Regions from separate parts of the Pseudoalteromonas sp. Z1A6 genome, predicted to be linked through region 2. Evidence: predicted binding sites of a transcription regulator. Region 2 holds the regulator's gene; each other region holds the start of a gene.

Region 1 (5,426 bases), on a different contig from region 2:
GACAAACAAACCAATTAAAATAACGAATATATTCATATCAATGCCCTTCTTATGGTAGCTCATGGCCTTTAGCGCTTACATAAAGTGCATACCAATGCTCACGAGTTAGCTGTACGTTTACAGCATCACAAGAGGCTTTAATACGCTTGGCATTAGTTGTTCCAATAATCGGCTGAATAGATGCGGGATGGCGCAGTAACCATGCAATGACTATAGCCTCAGCAGACGTATCATAAAGTGCAGCCAGCTTATTAACTAAAAGACTGGTGTTTATATCAGCCTGCGATGCGTTTGATAAATCACTGCCGCTGTATAATCCTTGGCATAAACTGCCCCAGCTTTGAATTTGAATTTCAAAATGGCGACAGTACTCAATACTACCGGGCGTAAAATTAAGATCCTTACCGTCACTGTTACCGGCATATACACCTTCATCAACAAACTGATGTTTTTGTAAACTAGCCTCAATTTGATTAGCCACAATCGGCATATCAAGTGCATGCTGTAAAAAATTCATTTGATGTTGCTGCATATTCGATACTGCAAAATTGCGCACTTTACCGCTTTCTTTTAAGCAACTAAATATGCGAGCAATTTCGTTAGCTTCCATGAGTGGATCAGGACGATGTAGCATAAGTACGTCTAAATAGTCTGTATTTAATCGCTTCAAGGATGCTTCAACTGATTGCTCAATCCACTTTGATGAAAAATCATAGCGCTTTGGCCCTAAGTCATCTTCAAAACGAATCCCACACTTAGATTGAATATACATGTGCTCTCTAAGCTCTGGTCGCTCGCTTAATGCTTTACCAAAAACCTGCTCCGCTTTACCAAAAGTATAAATATCAGCATGGTCAAAAAAGTTAATGCCACCTTCAATAGCGTTATCTATGCATTCATGAGTTTGCTTAACATGTGCATCAGTGATTGCGTCTTTATTCCAACCGCCTCCCAGACCCATGCATCCGAATACAAGTTTACTAACATGAGGTAAGTGCTTTGCTAAAGGTGTGTGAAGCATGATAACTATCCTTAAAATTTTGAAGAGCTGTTACTGTAAACAAAAAGCGCTGAACAAGAAACCATTTAGCGGTGAACAAATTAAGAACAAAAAAAAGCGCAGTAAACTGCGCTAAATCATTTATTAACTACCACGTTAATTATTAGCCAACAAGTGCTAATAAAATACCCGCAGCAACTGCACTACCAAGTACACCCGCTACGTTGGGTCCCATAGCATGCATAAGTAAAAAGTTATGTGGGTTGCTTTCAAGGCCAACTTTATTAACTACTCGTGCCGCCATTGGCACAGCCGATACACCTGCTGCCCCAATTAATGGGTTTATAGGTGTTTTAGATATGCGGTTAAGTCCTTTTGCCATAAATACGCCAGATGCAGTACCAATTGCAAAAGCCAGTGCGCCAAGCACTAAAATACCAATCGTCTCAACAGTTAAAAACTTATCTGCAGCAAGCTTTGAACCTACAGCTAAACCTAAAAATATAGTTGTAACATTGATGATTTCGTTTTGAGCACTGTTACTTAATCTATCAACAACACCCGACTCTCGCATTAAGTTACCTAAACAAAACATACCTACAAGCGGTATAGCAGCCGGTAAAAACATAGCCGTTAAGCTAAGCACCATAAGAGGGAAAATAATCTTTTCCTTTTTAGATATTTTGCGAAGCTCTGGCATCTTAATTTTACGTTCTTCTGGGGTTGTTAACGCACGCATAATTGGCGGTTGAATAATTGGTACAAGAGCCATGTATGAATATGCGGCTACCGCTATTGCACCAAGTAAATCAGGTGCCAGTTTTGATGCTAAAAATATTGCTGTTGGCCCATCGGCACCACCAATAATGGCAATAGCTGATGCATCCTGTAGGGTAAACTCAAAACCTGGTACATAATTTAATAATATTGCGCCAAACAAAGTAGCAAAAATACCAAACTGTGCAGCCGCACCTAATAACAACATACGTGGGTTTGCAATAAGCGCGCTAAAGTCGGTCAGCGCCCCTACTCCCATAAATATTAATAACGGAAAAATCCCCGTATCAATACCCACGTAATAAACGTAATACAAAAGCCCACCTGGGTCTGACAAACCTGCCACTGGTACATTTGTTAAAATTGCACCAAAACCAATTGGTAATAATAATAGTGGTTCAAAGCCTTTAGCTATCGCTAAAAACAGTAATAAACACCCTACCGCAATCATAATTAACGATGGGATTGTAAAGTTAGCAATGCCGGTCGCATTCCAGAGGTTTAAAATACCGTCCATCCTCTATTTGCTCCTAAGCTAATGCAATCATAGCGTCGCCGGTAGTTACGGCATCGCCTTCACCAACCAACACTTCGGCAATAGTTCCGGTATGCATTGCGCGTATTTCGGTTTCCATTTTCATGGCTTCCATAATAATCACTACATCACCTTCGTTAACAACTTGCCCAGCTTTTACCTTAATCTTAAAAATATTACCGGCTAAAGGTGCGTTAAGTGTTTCACCTGATGCAACTGAAGCAGACTGAGGAATGTGCTCAGAGTCTTTTAATGTTACTTCTTTTAGCTCACCACCTTGCGCCACTACTACGTCGTAAACTTTACCATCTACTTTTACGCTGTATTGCTCAGCTTTAACGCTGTTATTATTTGATCCTGATTTTGGTGCTGCCTTATTGCTCTTATCTTCAACGGTAGGAATAGGCTCAAATGCATCAGGGTTATTACGATTTTTAATAAATTTCAAACCAACCTGCGGAAATAATGCATAAGTTAGTACGTCATCAATTTGCTCATCAGCAAGTGTTAAACCTTGCTCTTGTGCTTCTTTTAATAATTCAGCTTCAAGCGTTGCAAGCTCTGGTGCAATGTTATCTGCAGGGCGACAAGTAATAATCTCTGCTCCATCAAGCACACGCTCTTGTAGCTCTTTATTCATTGGTGCTGGTGTTAAGCCATATTCACCTTTTAATACGCCAGCAGTTTCTTTAGTAATTGTTTTATAACGCTCACCGGTTAGCACGTTAAGTACTGCTTGAGTGCCTACAATTTGCGACGTGGGTGTTACTAAAGGTAAAAAACCAAGATCTTCACGTACCCGTGGGATCTCAAGCAAAACTTCATTAAGCTTATCTGCCGCGCCTTGCTCTTTAAGTTGGTTTTCCATGTTTGTAAGCATGCCACCAGGTACTTGAGCTAGTAAAATACGACCATCAACCCCTTTTAAGCTACCTTCAAATGCCGCATATTTTTTACGTACATCTCTAAAGTAAGCAGCAATTTCTTCTAGATGATTTAAATCAAGGTCAGTATCGCGCTCAGTTCCTTCAACTATCGATACAATAGTTTCAGTTGCTGTGTGTCCGTAAGTCATACTCATAGATGAAATAGCGGTATCAAGCATATCAATGCCTGCATCAATCGCTTTTTGATAAGTCGCAGTACTTAAACCAGTTGTAGCGTGGCACTGCATAGCAATAGGAACCGACACGGTTTCCTTAAGTGCTTTAATTAGTTTTTCAGCATCGTACGGCTTTAATAAACCCGCCATATCTTTAATACAAATTGAGTGACAGCCTAAATCTTCTAATTGCTTAGCAAGAGTCAGCCACATATCAAGCGTATGAACAGGACTTACCGTGTACGAAATAGTACCTTGAGCATGTGCGCCTACTTTTATAGCCGCTTTAATCGCTGTTTCTAGGTTACGTACATCGTTCATTGCATCGAAAATACGAAATACGTCAACGCCATTTTTATGTGCGCGTTCTACAAACTTTTCAACTACATCATCAGCGTAATGGCGGTAGCCTAATAGGTTTTGACCGCGTAATAGCATTTGCTGTTTAGTATTAGGCATCGCTTTTTTAAGCGCACGAATACGCTCCCAAGGATCTTCGCCTAAATAACGAATACACGAATCAAATGTAGCACCGCCCCACGATTCAATAGACCAATAACCTGCATCATCTAGCTTGCTAGCAATAGGTAGCATATCGTCTAGGCGCATACGTGTTGCGAGCAATGATTGGTGCGCATCGCGTAATACCAATTCTGTTAATTTTAATTTAGCCATGTGTGTGCCCCTTATTTATTATTTGATTTGTACTGAGCAATGGCAGCACTAATAGCAGCGATGTGCTCATTAGGCACACCTTGAGATTTAAAAGACGGTGATTTAGCTGGTGATGCCTCTGGTTCGCTATAGCGCGTCACCAAATTAGACATAAGCGTTACTGCACCAATTAATATCGACAGAAATACAAACACCCCAACCATACCAGTTAGCATTAAGCTACCAGCCGTTGTGAGTAGAGCACCTATATCCATTTTTCTCCCCCTTGAAACCCATATCGAAAATAAAAAATCGATTTAATTAAATATTTATTCACTGGATAATAACAAAACTAGTCGCTTTGTCTACATCTTGTAAATTGGTAAAACCAATTAAACTATAAACAACATAACACTCAACAAATTTACATGCCATAACCCAGCAATCATGCGCCCTACAATACATACAGAAAATAACGACTATAGCTAATAGTTATATGGAAGTTGTTAATTAACTATTCAACTTAATAAAAATAACCGCCAAATTTTATAATAAGTACAAAAACACACACCAATTGTTAATTGGTCTTACCAAAAAGGTTATTTTTAGTGAATATTTACCGGTAACTTGTAACAGTGTGAATAACTTACATAACAAAGCGTAAAAATTACTAACTAACTAATAACTAAAAACACAGTTAAAAACCATAACCACTTGATATAAAACAAAAATAAACTTTGGCATATAACTGGCATTAGTTATTGTGAGCAAATTTGATAACCAAGGAGAAAACAATGTTACGCTGGACAATTACATTTTTAGTTATTGCTTTAATCGCTGCAGTGTTAGGTTTTGGTGGCATCGCAGGTGCCGCAGCTGGTATAGCAAAAATTATATTTTTTATATTTTTAGTACTTTTAGTGATCTCATTAGTTTCAGGTGCACTACGTGGTAAATCACCCAGGTAGATAAAGCATTCAACTAACAAACACTAAAATTTAATTAACACTTACAAGGAATTACATTATGAATTCAACAACTGTAAAAGCAGCACTAATCGGTCTATTCGCAAGTTTCTTTATCATGGGTTGTGAAGACAATCATGCAGAAGACGCAGGCGAACGTATTGACGAAGCAGTAACTGACGTGCAAAACAAAGTAGAAGATGCATGTGAAAATGTTAAAGAAGGCGTAAACGCTGAAGAAACTAACTGTTAATTCTTCTTGTATCGCTAAAAAACGGCCTTAGGGCCGTTTTTTTGTGTCTGTAATAAAATCACTGACTATAAAGCTGCTCATTTAGCGGCTAGCTTGTTAAAATAAAAAAAACGATATTTAAAGCAAGGCAATATGGCATT
Region 2 (6,216 bases):
TGTCTTTTTTCAGTGTTTCAAGCATGTCATTTTTTGCTTTTGTTTCAAATGCGCTTAGTTCGCCGTAAGAAAGAATTTCTTCTACGCCGTTTTTACCTAAACGTACTGGATGTGCAAAGTACTCTGCATCGCCATTTTCAACAGCAACGTAAGCGTAATCTACAACTTCTTCACCCTGTAGGCCTTTAACTAAAGACATACAAAAACGAGCTGCAGCAGCACCCATAGATAGCGTAGCTGAACCACCGCCTGCTTTAGCATTTACAACTTCAGTACCCGCATTTTGGATACGTGGAGTAAGTGCAGCAACTTCTTCATCTGTGAAAGAAACACCTTCAACTTGAGAAAGTAGAGGCAGAATAGTTGTGCCTGAGTGACCACCAATTACTGGTACTTTAACAGTTGCTACGTCTACGCCTTTAAGTTCAGCAACAAATGCTTCTGAACGAATAACGTCAAGCGTAGTAATACCGAATACGCGTTTAGCGTCGTAAGTACCTGCTTTTTTGAATACTTCAGCAACGATTGGAACTGTGCCATTTACTGGGTTAGTAATAATACCTACTAACGCTTTAGGACAGCTAGCAACAATGCCTTCTGCTAAAGTTTTGATGATACCAGCATTTACATTAAATAAATCAGCACGATCCATACCTGGTTTACGTGGCATACCCGCTGGGATAAGAACGATGTCAGAGCCTTCAAGCGCTTTGTTTAATTCGTCTGCGCCAAAGCCTGCTACTTTAACATCTGTTGGGATGTGAGAAAGGTCAACCGCAACACCTGGTACTACTGGTGCAACATCATAAAGTGATAATTCAGAGCCAGCTGGTAAGCCTGTTTTTAATAGTAAAGACAACGCTTGGCCGATACCGCCTGCAGCACCTAATACAGCAACTTTCATTGGAATTCTCCGTAATTTGAGGTAGGAAACATTTGTGGCTCTTAAGATAATGAAATTAGCGACTAAAAACAAATTTATCCTGTCTATTTCAAGTATATTTTCGACCATAGTCGTAAACTTTTGTGATTTAACGCATCAAACTGGCAAGTTAACTAAACAACTGCTGCATAATTATTCATTTTTGTGTAGAATTTGCGGCATAAATAACAAAAACGAATAAAGACTATGCAACCACAAGATAAACAAGAAGCACTGGTAAAAGCATTTAAATCACTATTAAAAGAAGAAAATTTTGGCTCTCAAGGCGAAATAGTTGATGCATTAAAAGATCAAGGCTTTGACAATATAAGCCAAAGTAAAGTATCGCGCATGCTAAGTAAATTTGGTGCTGTACGCACACGTAACGCCAAACAAGAAATGGTTTACTGCTTACCAGCTGAAATGGGTGTACCTACGGCTAAAAGCCCATTACGCCAATTAGTAATCGACATTATGCACAACGAAATGATGATCATTATTCGTACCAGTCCAGGTGCTGCTCAGCTTATTGCGCGTTTATTAGATTCATTAGGTAAAGCAGATGGCGTACTAGGAACAATTGCAGGCGACGATACTATTTTTATCGCTCCTGCTAAAATATCTGAAATAGATGTAACACTTGAACGTGTTCGCATTTTATTTGATACGGTTTAATAGCAAACTAAATTTGTTTTAAAAACCCGACTGAAGGCGCAAAGAAAGCAGAACCCATATCGGCTTGAGTAAAATCAAGCCAGTGGTCGTAACACTCCCCTTCCCCTAAACGACTATTAAGTACTTTTTCAAATGCGGTGCCCGTACAAGCGCATGTAATTGATAACATTCCCTGCTCATACACATCGCCATAAGGCATGCTCTGATTTAATAGTAGCGGTTGTCCGTCTTCGTCTTTTAGCTCGCTACGTGACGCATGGCTGGTTTCAATCGCGGGGGTAATTAGCGTGTTATCAAGGCGCGTACGCCCCATTATTTGTTCTTGCTCACTCAATGATAAGTGCTGCCACATAGTTAAGTCATGCTTATAACGCTGTACATGAATATAACTCCCCTGATCTTCAAAATTGCCAGGGTTACTAATTAAAGCCGTAGCGCGCTTTTTTCTTCCATGTGCGGTGTCGCCACCATAAATAAAACCATTAAAATCACGACCATCTAAAAAGCGAAAATTACGAATTTGCTCCACCAGCTCAACATCGGGAGCAAATAGTTTTAAAATTTGCAGCGCAAATAAATGGTTAACGTCTTCACGGTCAGAGCGAATTTGCACAAATAAATCGCACGGTTGTACGCTCATTTGATGATCGCTATGGTTTATATTAGGAAAGCTCTGTAATTCGCTTGGGATGTATTCAGGGAGGATATGCGGCCAATATTGCGCACCAATAGCAACCATGCAAGAGAGCATTGATTCTGAAAATTGATCGCTAAATTCTTCTTCAATAGCGCTTACTTGTTTTAACTTTGCGCGAAGTGATTCATCTTGACCATCAAACACATTAAAAAATAAGTGCAAACCGTGTAAGTTTGCTTCAGCACAAATCCCTGATTGCGCTTGCGCCATTGTTATTCCTTAGTTTTACAGATAAAAACACAGCGAATAACAAATTAATTACGATTCGAAAAAATTCACCGTGTGAGGTTTTATTTTTATTATAACCTGTTCATTATTTTCAAATGACTGGCCATATTGTGCAGCAACTTCAATTTCTTGTTTATCAATAACAAGTGAATAAACATACGCCGAACCAATAAAGCGACGACTTATGATTGTAGCTCGCTTGCTGAATTTGTCACTTTGGTTATCTGCCACTAATTCTATTTGATGGGGACGTACATATATAAGCCCTACGCTTACGTCATGCTTACTCTCAACATAAGATTCGACTAAACCAAATGGTGTTTTGTATTCAGTTGCTGTTAATACTTCTGCGCTCAAGTATATGCCTTGACCCAGAAACTCTGCAACCTCCTTTGAACATGGATCTGCAAAAAGCTGCTCAGGCGTGCCTTGTTGCTCAATTTTACCGCGATGCATAATGGCAAGTGTATCTGAAAAGGCAAACGCCTCTTCTTTTGAGTGTGTAACAAACACAGCAGATACTTGAGTTGCTTTAATAATTCGACGTATATCGGCAATTAATTCAAAGCGTACTTGTGTATCAATATTTGAAAAAGGTTCATCTAGTAGCAATAGACTAGGCTTATAAGCTAATGCGCGAGCAATAGCTACACGTTGTTGTTGACCACCCGATAACTGATGCGGAAACCTGTCGGCACAGCCAATTAAATGCACAAGCTTGAGCATTTCATCAACGCGTTGTTGCTTTTGAGCTTTACTCATTTTACTAAGCCCAAATGCAATATTATTTGCCACCGTTAAATGCGGAAACAACGCATAATCTTGAAACATCATGCCGATGTTGCGATGCTCAGGTGAGACAAACGATTGCTCATCACTCACTAATTTACCGTCTATAAAAATAGACCCTTGCTTGGCTTCAATTAAACCTGCAATCGCTTTTAACGTGGTCGTTTTGCCGCACCCACTCGCTCCGAGTAGACAAACAATTTCATCTTTACCCACCGTTAAATCTAAATCGTGAATAACCTTTGTGCCGTTATAGTGATAGCTCACGCCTTGTAAAATTAAACTACTCATTTAACTACGCTGCTCCATAGAACGATTAATAAAATACAAAGGAATAAACCCAACAATAACAATAAATAATGCCGATATAGAAGCAAGCTCTAACTGCTCGTCACTCACATACTGAAATACATGAGTAGCTAAGCTTTCAAAATTAAACGGCCTGAGCAATAGCGCAGCCGGCAGTTCTTTCATGCACTCAATAAATACCAATAAAGCAGCAGTAAGCAATCCTCTTCGCAGTAAAGGTAGGTGCACTAAACGCAGTGTTTGTCCTTGGCTTTTACCCATTGATTGGCTTGCCATATCAAGTGATGGGCTAATACGTAAAAAACTCGACTCAATTGCTCCGTGTGCAATGGCGTAAAACCTAACAATATAAGCAATAATAATAGTAAGAATGCTACCTGTAAGCAGTAAGCCAATATCTAAATTATACGGCTCGAGCGCTGTGTTAATGGTGTTCTCTAATAATGTAAGTGGTAACAAAACCGCAATAGCGAGTACTGTGCCAGGCAACGCATATCCTGTGCTTGCTAAACGCCCAGGAATAAGCGGATACGTTTGCTTTGCCACACGCTGATAAAAAACGACAAAAATACTCAACGTAATCGTTATTAGGCTCACAACCCCAGCCACTTTTAAACTTTGCCAAGCGTAACTAAAAAACTCTACATTCCATGCTTTATCAAAGTAGGTAATGGCGTAATTTATAAGTACTGTAATAGGGATTACAAACGCGATAAATAAAATAAAGCTGCAAAATGCCGTTGCGAGCCAAGCTGACTTTCCTTTTAATACATAGAGAGATTCACTATTTACACTTGATTGGCGCTCAAATACCGCTTGGTTACGACGACTAAAGCGCTCTGCCATTAATGCTAAAAATAACAGTAATAACATCACACCCGATATTTTAGCTGCCGCTGTAAGTGAGTAATAACCAAACCACGTATCGTATACGGCAGTCGTTAATGTACTTACGGCAAAATAACTCACTGTTGCAAAGTCAGCCATGGTTTCCATACTTATAAGCGCAAGAGCCGCCACAATAGCCCCACGAGAGAGTACTAAGCTTACTTTAAAGAAACTTTGCCAAGGAGATAATCCCATTAACTGGCTAGCTTGTACTAATTTGAATGACTGCTCGCGAAGAGCCGTTTTAAAAATCAAAAATAAATACGGATAAAGCACCAAGGCAATCATAACGATGGCCCCAGGTAATGTACGTATATCAAAAAACCAATAGTCATTAGGCGATTGCCAGCCAAACCATTCTCTCAGCGCTATTTGCACCGGGCCCGCATAATCTAATAAATCAGTGTATACATAGGCAATAATATAGGTGGGCATAGCAAGGGGCAGCATAAGTGCCCATTCAAACTGTTTTTTACCCGGGAAACTACAGTAAGCCGTTAGCCACCCAAGTGGCAAAGCTATGGCGCAGCTAAGGACGCAAACACCTAAAACAAGCAATACGGTATTGGTTATGTAATCCCAAAGCACGGTATCCCACAGGTGGGAAAACACCTCAGAGCTACCTTGTAGAGATTCAAAAAGAAGAAAAAACAACGGGGCCGATAGAATTAAGCCAGTCGACCACGCAAAGAGCTGCCATTTAGACAGCTTAAATTTATTAGTCATTAAAGATCGAACTTCACCTCATCAATTAGCTTAAGCGCTAACGGACGATATTTACTAATCTCATCAAGTGGCAAGCTGTCTTCTTTAAAACTCCCCCAAGAGGCAACCAAACTTGATAGTTCAACACCCGACTTAACTGGATACTCCATATTTAATGAGGCATACATGTTTTGTGCTTTGCTGTCGGTCATATATTCTATGAGCTTTAATGCATTTTCAGGGTTTTTAGCATATTTGGTAATAACCGCACCCGAAACATTTATGTGTGAGCCACGATTAGTTTGATTTGGAAAGTTAATATTTACGGCCTCTGCCCAACCTTTTTGCTCTTTATCTTCTAGCATTTTACCAAGATAGTAACTATTACCTAATGCCAAGTTACATAAACCTTCTTTAACTGCTTTAACTTGAGCACGATCGTTACCTTGAGGTTTACGTGCTAAATTAGCCTTAACACCTTCAAGCCACTCTTTGGTTTGCGCTTCACCATGGTGTGCAATCATAGAAGCCACTAAACCTAAGTTATAGGGATGTTTGCCTGATCGCGTACAAATTTGTCCTTTGTATTTAGGATCTGCTAAATCTTCATAAGTGAGCTTAGGTAACTCACCAACTCGCTCTTTTGATGAATACACATTACGCACTCGCTTAGTGAGCGCGACCCATTGGCCATCACCGTCACGAAAAGCTGCAGGCACGTTATTATTTACACTGTCACTTTTTATAGTTTGTGTTAATTTTAAATCTTCTAATTGAATAAGCGCACTAAAATTAGAGGTTAATACTAAATCGGCTTTACTGTGTTTACCTTCGCGTTTAACACGCTCAATTAACCCTTTTTTAGCAAAAACAACATTGGTTTTTATTCCCGTTTGTTTTGTAAAATCTTCTAAAATTGGCTGAATCAAAAACGGCTGACGAAAAGAATAGATATTAACAACGTCACTTGCAAAGGCTGATGCCGATGCTGCTAATCCTAAAA
Region 3 (10,413 bases), on a different contig from region 2:
ACAACAATTTTACTTGTTAAGCGTCTTGCTTGGCTTCTTCTTCACTAATTTGTTTTAGTGCTTGAATGAATGAGTCGCTTGGTTGTCCGCCAGTGAGTGCATATTTATCGTTGATGATAAATGTAGGGACGGAAGTAATACCCATCTGTTTAAAGTTGTCTTGCTCTTGGCGTACGTCTTGTACGTATTTGTCTGAATGTAGAATACCGCGCGCAGTTTCTTTATCAAGACCTACTTTTTCAACAACGTCGAGCAGTGCTTCTTCTTGATTTAAGTATTTTAAATCAGTGAAGTGCGCTTCAAAAAAGGCGAGTTTTAACTCGGTTTGCTTACCTTCTTCACGTGCCCACATTAATAAACGATGCAAATCAAAGCTGTTGATCATGATGCGTTTGCCATCAAAATTAAAGGTGAACCCAGCACGTTGGCCTGCTTCGAACATGTTTTTACGATTTTCGTCGCCTTGCTCTTCACTTAGGTTGTACTTTTGCATTAAATGTTCGTTTAAGTCTTGACCTTCAATTGGCATATCTGGGTTTAGTTCAAAAGGATGCCACGTAATATCTGTGCTCATTTCGTCTTTAAGTTGCTCTAGTGCAGTTTCTAGGTTTTTGTAACCCACTACACACCAAGGGCACATTACGTCTGAAACGATATCAATTTTAAAGTTTTTCATATTTATCCTTTTGAGGATTGCTTATAACTAAGTATAAAAAAGGATATTGGGACGAAGTATGTATTATCAATCCTCAAACTAAAAAGAGCAGCTAAACAGCTGCTCTTGAAGGTAATCAGTTTTAAGTGTTAAGCCCAAATGGGTCGTCGATGCTATGGCTAGGCACTGTAAACCAATGGGGGCCGTTGTCGGTCATGTAAAAATGATCTTCTAAACGTACGCCAAATTCATCGGGTATAACTAACATTGGCTCGTTACTAAAGCACATGCCAGGGGCAAGTGAGGTTTTATCACCGCCAACTAAGTATGGCCATTCGTGAATGTCTAGCCCAATGCCGTGACCCGTTCGATGCGGGCAACCTGGTGTTTGATACTGCGGCCCGAGCCCTTGCGCCGCTAAATAAGTCCGTGCGCCCGCATCTACGTCTTCGCAGGTAGCACCGATTTTAGCGGCATTAAACGCAGCCATTTGCGCTGCTTTTTCATGATCCCAAAACATGCGTTGGCGCATTGTTGGTTCGCCAAATACATAAGTACGGGTTATATCCGATAGGTAATCGTGTACTTTACAGCCGGTATCAATTAATACCATATCGCCTTTTTTAAGTACTTGGGCGTCTTTAACACCATGCGGGAAAGACGTTGCTACACCAAATAAAACAATACAAAAATAGTTACCTGGCGCACCTACTTTTTGGTGTGCTTGCTTTATAAAAGCTTCTACTTCGGTGGTGGTTATTCCCTCATAAAGCATGCTTGCTGTGGCTTGATGCACGGCTAAGGTCATATCCATAGCGCGCTGCATTAAGCTAAGCTCGTGAACTGATTTATGCATACGGCAATGCGCAGTTACAGGTTGTGCGTTTATGAGTGTTAAACCCGTTTGCGCTTTATTAATACCGTCGAATATAAAAAACTGTGCGCTTTCATCAATGCCAATGGTTGCGTTTTCATTAATGTTTAATTTTTTTAATACTTCGACAAAAAGTGCATAAGGGTTTTCGTGCTCTTGCCACCCATGAATAGGCCCATCTATTACTTTAAACCCGTTTAACGAGCCAATTTCAAAATAAGGCGCAATGTATTGTACTTCACCAAGGGCGGGTAATATTGCGCCAACCATGCGCTCGCTCGCGTACCATTTCATACCTGTAAAGTAGGTTAGATTGGTGCCAGCGTTTAAATAAATTGCATCTATGTTGTTTGCTAGCATATACGCTTGCGCCTTGGCTATGCGCTCTAAATGTTCGTCAGCAGCAATAGGGGTTAGCGTTTGCGTCATATTACTTAAGCTTGCCAGTGCTTGCTCGCTTGATTGTGTACCTATACCTATGGTGGTCATGTTTTTCTCCTTGGTTTTTAGGCATTGTGCGCAATGTGAAAAGGGAATTCAATTTTATGAGATAACATGCACGCTAAGGTTTTTTTGCATAAGGCAGGCGCATTAATTTATTACTGGTATGGTAGCTATCAAGCCCGGTTACTGCCACTGTTTCTATTGCTTGTAAATCTAGGAAACCATCGCTTTGTAGTGCTGCTTTATCTACATATACATCCATAATTTCGCCGATAACAAGCTCGGTACCATTGATGGCTAAATGTTGGTTTTCTACAAATTTAACCGAGTACTTTAAACGGCTTTCTTGTACAAAAGGCGCTGTAAAGTCGTTTAAGTACTCAGGTGTTAAGCCTGTAGCGTCAAACTCAGACTCGTCTTTATCGTAACGGGCTGAAGTTTGATGAGCTTGCTTATAAATTGACTTATTCACTTGGTTTATGGTGTAAGTGCCCGTTTGTAATATGTTTTCAAACGTATGACGCGGCACACTGTGAGGGCGCATAATCATTGCGACTAACGGTGGGTTAGCCCCAAGGTGAATAACCGAACTTACAATCGACAAGTTGGTATTGCCGAGTAAGTCTTGCGTGCCAATTAAATTAGCGCTTTTAAAACCCGAAAGAGAATTAATTAAATGTGTACGGGTATGTTTTTCAAGTGCGTCTATTTGCGCTTTAGTAAAATGCATTAAAAGTCCTTACCACGGTATTGTAGAGCCTTGCCAGTCTAAATAAGCAGGCTCACCGTTTAGTTTTAAATCAGGGTTATTGTTTGTTAATTCAAATAGTTGCTTGGCTACAAATTCAGGGGTAAATAATTTGCCTTCAGGTACATTCTTTTGAAAGGGCTTTGAAAGTGCTGTATCGGTAGTGCCAGGGTGAAACAGAATGAGTTTGGTATTTTTAGCACGACGAGCAAGCTCTATAGCAGCGGTTTTAAATAGCATGTTAAGCGCCGCCTTAGATGCGCGGTAAGTATACCAACCACCTAATTTATTGTCGTTTATGCTGCCTACGCGCGCACTTAATGCAGTAATAGTACACTGCGTTTTGTGGGTTAACAGCGGCAAAATACTCTGCAAGCAAAGTAGGGGAGTTAGGGTGTTTGAATTTAGAAGTTGGCTAAAATACTCAGCGTCTAAATCCTCCATCTTTTTTTCAGGCATATGGGTTTCGTTGTGCAGTGTACCATTGAATATAATAACTTGTTGTATATCGGCATTTTGCTCTTTTAGGTAATTAGTAACGCGCGCTAAACTTTGTTTTGTGTAGTCAGTATGCAGGTGGACAACACTTGAGCCAGATTCAATACTTTTTGAACTAATACAAACGATCTGATGAGTAGGCGTGTTTATTTGTAGATGTTCTATATATGCATTTGCTATGGCACTGCTTGCGCCGAATAAAACAATAGTTTTCATTTATCACCTTTTGCTTTTAGTCCACATTGGCCATTACTGCACTGAGTATTTGGCATTAAAAAGCGACTGATGGGGTGCCGATACTTAGCAAATAATAGGTATCCGCAGTCAGCGAAAAAGCGAATTATTGGCAAGCGAAAAATTTTCAACCAGCCGTGTTTACCCACTATTTTCCATGCTTCGTAAGTTACATCAAGCCCATAAATCATTTCACCTGATTGCTTTTGAGCTTGAAGGTAGTTCATTGCTTTGTCTTTATCAATATACGGGTAGCGCTCGCTGAAGTCGCTCGCGTTAAGATCTTCAAGCGTAATTAAGTTTTTGTTATCAGCGTGTTTTAGTTGCTGCATTTCGGTGCTACAAAGAGGGCAGTTACCATCGTAAAAAATGATCATGTGAATGCTTTGTGATTATTTTATATATAATTTTTTACGACAAGACATTGCAAATGGATCTATTAAATATCTCTTCATGATGATATTAATAGCACTCCACGAAACAAAGGAGAATGAGAAATGAGTGAACAATATACCGCCTTGCGAGGTAATGTAAATTTACTAGGGCAACTACTAGGACAAACAATCAAAGATGCCCAAGGTCAAGCGATTTTAGATAAAGTGGAAGAAATTCGTGCTTTATCAAAATCATCTCGCAGTGGTAACGAAGACGACAGACAAGCGCTAATAGATGTTTTACATGCGCTTAGTGATGAAGAGCTTTTACCGGTTGCCCGTTCATTTAATCATTTTTTAAACCTTGCTAATGTAGCAGAGCAATTTCATACCGTTTCGCGTTTTAATGACGTTGGCCTTGGTCAACAAAACCCTCTCACTCAAACATTAAAAACGTTAGCTACAAAAGCAGAACAAGGCCAGTTAGACAGTAATCATTTGGCCGAAACACTCTCAAAACTCCACATAAACTTAGTACTGACCGCTCACCCAACCGAGGTTACGCGCCGTACTATTATTAACAAACACGTTGAACTAAGTGATTGCTTAGCGTCATTAGAGCGAAAAGATAACTTAGTGCAAGAGCGAGACAATATTTTAAATCGTATTGAACAGCTGATTAGCCAAGCTTGGCATACCGACGATATTCGTCGCTCTCGCCCAACGCCAGTTGATGAAGCCAAATGGGGCTATGCAGTAATAGAAAATAGCCTGTGGCATGCGGTTCCGCGCTTTTTACGTGAATTTTCAGCGAATGTTAAAGATCAGCTCAGCTTAGAGTTACCAATAGATTACAGCCCAATTGAGTTTACGTCTTGGATGGGAGGAGATCGTGATGGTAATCCGTTTGTAACTTCGCAGGTTACAACAGAGGTACTTGATCATGGTCGTTGGATGGCACTTAATTTATACATTCAAGACTTAAAAACGTTGTGCGCTGAACTCTCTATGTCAGATGCCAGTGATGAGCTTGTTGAGCTTGCAGGGCAGGAATTTGAACCATATAGAGCAGTAATCAAAAAGCTTAAAAATCAGGTTGCAGAAACAGTGGCGCACTTAGGTGCTAAAATTAAGAATAAGCGCAGCGATTCACAAGATTTAATTACTAATATTAATCAGCTTAAGCACCCAGTTGAAGTGTGCTATCGCTCGTTATTAAAGTGTAATATGAAAGTAGTTGCGGATGGCTTATTACTTGATTTACTGCACCGTATAAATAGCTTTGGTTTGCGTTTAGCCAAACTTGATGTGCGCCAAGATTCATCTCGCCACGGCGATGTGTTTTCAGAACTGACTCGTTATTTAGGTTTAGGCGACTACAACCAATGGCAAGAGCAAGACAAACAAGCATTTTTACTTGCAGAGCTTAACTCGCGCAGACCGCTTATTCCAAAACATTGGCAACCAAGCCCTGATGTACAAGAAGTACTTGATACCTTTGATGTAATTGCCAAGCAAGACGAAGCAACATTTGGTTTGTATATTATTTCGATGGCACGAACAGCGTCAGACATTTTAGCAGTACAACTGTTGCTAAAAGAAAGCGGCTGTAGCTTTGATTTACCAGTAGCACCGTTGTTTGAAACACTCGACGATTTAAACGCAGGCAGTGATGTAATTACCACATTGCTTGATAATGTTTGGTATCGCGGGCACATTAAAAACACCCAAAACGTAATGATTGGTTACTCTGATTCAGCTAAAGATGCTGGCATGATGGCAGCAGGTTGGGCGCAGTACGAAGCAATGGATAAGCTAGTACAGCTTGCTGATGCACGTGGTATTGAGCTTGTTTTATTCCACGGACGTGGTGGTACAGTAGGACGTGGTGGTGCACCCGCTGCACAAGCGCTGCATTCACAACCGCCTGGCTCATTAAAAGGTGGCTTGCGTGTAACCGAGCAAGGCGAGATGATTCGCTTTAAATTTGGTTTACCCGATGTAGCACTGCAAAGCTTAAATATTTACGCAGGCGCAGTTCTGCAAAGTAACTTATTACCGCCGCCGGAGCCAAAACCGCAGTGGCGCGAAGTAATGAAGCTAATAAGTGAGGAGTCGTGTGAGCATTACCGTAATGTAGTTCGCCATGATGAAAACTTTGTACCTTACTTTAGAATGGCAACACCTGAGCTTGAACTGTCTAAGTTACCGCTTGGCTCGCGTCCTGCAAAACGTAATCCTAATGGTGGCGTTGAAAGTCTACGTGCTATTCCATGGATTTTTGCGTGGAGCCAAAACCGTTTAATGCTTCCTGCATGGCTAGGTGCGTTAACAGGCTTAAAAGCTGCGCTTGATAAATACGGCGCCGAAACACTAAATGAAATGAGCTTACAGTGGCCGTTTTTTAGATCGCGCCTAGAAATGCTAGAAATGGTATTTAGTAAAGCCGATTGTTGGTTGAGTGAGCATTACGATAATGCGCTGGTGGAAGATATGTACAAACCACTGGGTGTAACACTTCGTAAAGAGCTTCAAGAAGCCATTAGCTTGGTACAATCACTTAGCCCGCAAAAAAGCCTACTAGCCGAACAACCTTGGATTAAGGAGTCGATTAGTTTACGTAACCCGTACACCGATCCACTTAACTTACTACAGGTTGAGCTTTTACGCCGTGCTCGCTCAGAGGAAAAACGCAACGAAGGTGACATTGATAATGCATTAATGATCACGATGACAGGTATTGCAGCAGGTATGCGTAATACCGGCTAACATGTTATTTTGTTAGGTATACCAATTAGTTATTTTGTTGGGTATATCAGTTAAACTTAAAGGGAGCACGCGATGTGCTCCCTTTTTTTGCGTTTAATAACCTAGCAATTAGCGGCTTAACCTTTTAAACTACTTAGCCATTGAATAATTAAAAAATGTTATGGCTTCAGCAACTTTTACTGTACAGCAAGATACAGCACTTACAAATTATCACATCACATTAAACGTAGCGCAAACAGCGTCATTACGTAGTCAATTAAAATCACAACGTGGCATATTAAATTCTAATAATATTAAGCAGTTATGCGCACAACTCAATGTGTCTGATGATGCATTATTACAAGGTTTAGTACCTTTGGCTTCTGAGTATGCTGTTGCGCCGATATCAGATTTTCATGTAGGCGCAATTGTTAAAGCACTTGATGAAAACGATGAGGTAAACTTTTACTTTGGTGCAAATGTAGAATTTAATCATCAAGCATTGAGTTTAGTGGTTCATGCAGAGCAATCGGCTATAAATAACGCATGGTTAAACGGCGCCAAAAAAATAGTTAAAATAGCGATTAGCGATGCACCGTGTGGATATTGCCGCCAGTTTATGAACGAACTCGCTGATGCGAAAGAGTTTGATATTTTATTGCCAGAGCAACACTTTAAGTTGGCAGAATTACTGCCGTACTCGTTTGGGCCGACTGATTTAGGTAACGCGTTTAGCTTGTTTAATCCAGAGCCTCACCAGCAAGTATTTGCAAATGATCAACTAGATGAAAAACTAGCAAGTACAGCATTAAACGCATACGTACCCTATAGTAAAAACTTTAGTGCAGTAAAAATTAGTACATTTGAAAATGGTGATTTTTACGGAAGTTACGCAGAAAACGCAGCATACAGCCCAAGCTTGTCGCCACTACAAAGTGCACTTAGCCAATTATTTATCGCAGGGCTTAGCTTTAACGAAAGTACGGTAAAATCAATTACACTTTTAGAAACCGCAGGCCATGAAAACCAAGCGGGTGTAGCACGTGCTGTACTTGCAAGTTTTAATAATCTACCGGCAATAGAAGTAATTAGTGCGCAGCTAAAATAACCTTTCAAAACAATAAAGCACAGCCAGAGCTGTGCTTTATTAAAATGTGCCATTCTATCGAATTAAATAACTCACTAACTGCGTTAAAAATTATTCATATAGGACAACTATACTTCATAATTTTTGCCTTGTTACTGAGCCATTTTCTTATCGTTATAATAGCCCATTAATAATAGGATCCGTATTAATCAAGTAATACTTTAGCCGCTTCTAATACTACCGCTACAGATTTACGCTCAATTTCACCATGGTCAACATTTGGTATTTCTTGGCGAGTACGATTAACAAGTACGCCTGCTACACATGCTGCTTGTAAACCAAGGGCTGCACACATAGTGAATAATGTTGCTGATTCCATTTCGTAGTTCATCACGCCCAGTTTTTGCCACTCTTCGCAGCTACCTTGTAGTGATTTAGGAACGTAACCAGAATGCGTATCGTAACGCTCTTGTCCTGGATAAAATGTATCGCTTGATGCAGTAATACCAATATGAAAATCGATATTTAAGTTTTTACATGCTTGTACCATAGCTTGTGTTGCATAAAAGTCAGACACAGCAGGGTAGCTAAGAGGAGCAAAATGCTGGCTTGCACCGTCTAAACGTACAGACGCTTGGCTAATTAAAATTTCGCCTTCGTTGATATGTGGCTGAATCGCACCTGTTGTACCAATACGTAAAAATTTACGCACGCCAAGTTGTGCTAATTCTTCTACTGCAATCGACGTAGATGGACCACCAATACCCGTGGAACAAACAACCACCGAATGGCCGTTTAGTTGACCTAAGTAAACATGAAACTCACGAGTTTGAGCAAGGCAAGTTGGGTTGTCTAGGAATTGTGAAATGCGTGCAGCACGATCTGGATCGCCCGGTACAATCGCAAGTTTTGCACCTTTAAGATCGTCAATACATAGTCCTAAGTGAAATACCTTTTCCATAGCTAAGCCTTTTTATAATAAATTGTGTCAATCTAGCATCATTGCTAGAAACGTTTATCAAGTACAGGACGATTGTCCGTTTTACCTTAACTCCTCCAATTAAGTCTTAATAATTTTGAGGATTAATTTGATTTATTCATCAACTATGAATATTCAATCAAGTGCTTATACAAGTAGCCTTGTTGTGCTGTTGACATGTTCAAGCAGACATAATAAGTATCAACCAAGCGCGTAACTACAATTAAATAGTTTATGGTAAATGTTCATTAATATTAAATTAATTCAATGGCTTAAATTTGTATTAAGCACGTAAAAGATAGCGTGTTTATTTATATTAGGCACAGACTTATTTAGCAAAGTGGAATTTATTTGAAGTTTAGGCACTTTTGGTGATTTTGCATAACTAATCAAAAGTAATTAGCTACGTACAGAATAAAAATCGAAGGAGTTTATTATGAGCACACAATTTGAAGCATTTAAAAACAAAGTTGAGCACTGTTTGTGCGCACCTGGTGATGGCGTATACACAGTAAATACTGCAAAAGAGCGCAAAGCCGCACTGCGTGATAAACTTTATGGACAAACTGAAAACGTTGATAATTTGTGGCGCGAGTCTTTAAATGAATTACCAAATTCTCCACATAAAGCCGTTATGTTAGGTATTAGCTCAGACTGTGGCGGTGGTATTTTACGCGGAGCAAACTGGGGGCCACTGTTTGTGCGCTCAGCTTTAATTGATCAGCAACCGCAGTGTCACTCGTTTGATTTAGGCGATGTACGTGTAATCCCACATTTACTTCATGATAAATACCTAAATGATGCAACCATTTCTAATTGCCAAAAAGCCCTGTACGGTAATGAAGATAACGACTATTACGTAAGCCCATTATCAATCACTGAGGATGTATGCGACAGCTTTTACGCGACATTTAAAGATAAAGGGATATTTGGTATTGGTGGCGATCACTCAATTAGTTACCCACTTACCAAAGCGTACTTAAAAGCAAAACGTGAGCAAGGTAAGCGTACCGCTATTATTCACTTTGACGCGCATACCGATTTACTTGTTGAGCGCCTAGGCATAGATTTATGTTTTGGCTCGTGGTGTACGCATATTTTAGAATTTTTACCAGCACCACATCATTTAATACAATTTGGTATACGCTCAAGTGGCAAGCCTAAAGCGCACTGGGAAAGTACCTTTGGCGTTAAGCAACATTGGGCACATGAAATCATTGAGCGCGGCGCAGCAGCGGTTGCTGCCGACGCTATTGCACAATTAAAAGCTGATAACGTTGATGAAGTATACGTAAGCTTTGATATTGATGCGCTTGATGCAGAGTTTGCATCTGCCACAGGTACGCCAGAACATAATGGTTTAACACCACAGCATGCGCTTGATATTTTATCAGCCATTGCGGATGAGTTTCCGATTACGGGTGCGGATATGATGGAAATAGCGCCATTTACCGACAGCTCTTTAGTTGGCCAATCAAGCTCTGAAACGACACTTAGAGAAGGCGCTAAAATTTCAGCCTTTTTAATTAGTGCGATGAACAAGTAAGCTGTAGGAGCTATAAATACTAGCACTATCAGCGTATAAGTGTGCATTACATGACTAAAAACTAGCAGTTCATAAAGCCTCAGCTATATTTATTAAATACTTATAATGAGTTAGTTGAGGCCTTGCTAAATGAAATTATTGATCTTTTTATTGTTCATTAGCTGTATTAAAGTTGATGCAACTGAAATCACAATAGTAACGGAAGTATTTCCGGACTTTCAGTATC

The links. The regulator ArgR, encoded in region 2, controls arginine synthesis, uptake and breakdown. The targets are predictions, from matches to a motif close to ANTGAATANNTATTCANT.
Region 1: a site for ArgR is predicted at 4,389-4,406, ahead of GQR46_RS14750 (OadG family transporter subunit). Genes of this name have one in related genera too.
Region 3: a site for ArgR is predicted at 9,018-9,035, ahead of GQR46_RS09025 (arginase family protein). Genes of this name have one in related genera too.

The regions. Positions count from the first base shown of each region.
Region 1 covers NZ_WTKW01000258.1:507-5,932, reverse strand. Annotated here, with positions in the region: gene GQR46_RS14770 (hypothetical protein) at 1-36, opposite strand, end outside; gene GQR46_RS14765 (aldo/keto reductase) at 50-1,021, opposite strand; gene GQR46_RS14760 (sodium ion-translocating decarboxylase subunit beta) at 1,164-2,294, opposite strand; gene oadA (sodium-extruding oxaloacetate decarboxylase subunit alpha) at 2,308-4,089, opposite strand; gene GQR46_RS14750 (OadG family transporter subunit) at 4,101-4,343, opposite strand; gene GQR46_RS14745 (DUF1328 family protein) at 4,863-5,036, shown strand; gene GQR46_RS14740 (hypothetical protein) at 5,095-5,286, shown strand; gene GQR46_RS14735 (YcxB family protein) at 5,419-5,426, shown strand, end outside.
Region 2 covers NZ_WTKW01000226.1:72-6,287, forward strand. Annotated here, with positions in the region: gene mdh (malate dehydrogenase) at 1-904, opposite strand, end outside; gene argR (transcriptional regulator ArgR) at 1,130-1,597, shown strand; gene GQR46_RS13815 (Dyp-type peroxidase) at 1,605-2,504, opposite strand; gene GQR46_RS13820 (ABC transporter ATP-binding protein) at 2,553-3,602, opposite strand; gene GQR46_RS13825 (iron ABC transporter permease) at 3,603-5,234, opposite strand; gene GQR46_RS13830 (Fe(3+) ABC transporter substrate-binding protein) at 5,234-6,216, opposite strand, start outside.
Region 3 covers NZ_WTKW01000112.1:648-11,060, reverse strand. Annotated here, with positions in the region: gene GQR46_RS09065 (DsbA family oxidoreductase) at 17-676, opposite strand; gene GQR46_RS09060 (Xaa-Pro peptidase family protein) at 798-2,018, opposite strand; gene GQR46_RS09055 (flavin reductase) at 2,092-2,703, opposite strand; gene GQR46_RS09050 (SDR family NAD(P)-dependent oxidoreductase) at 2,713-3,435, opposite strand; gene GQR46_RS09045 (DUF393 domain-containing protein) at 3,432-3,830, opposite strand; gene ppc (phosphoenolpyruvate carboxylase) at 3,951-6,596, shown strand; gene cdd (cytidine deaminase) at 6,757-7,683, shown strand; gene udp (uridine phosphorylase) at 7,868-8,623, opposite strand; gene GQR46_RS09025 (arginase family protein) at 9,078-10,187, shown strand; gene GQR46_RS09020 (transporter substrate-binding domain-containing protein) at 10,317-10,413, shown strand, end outside.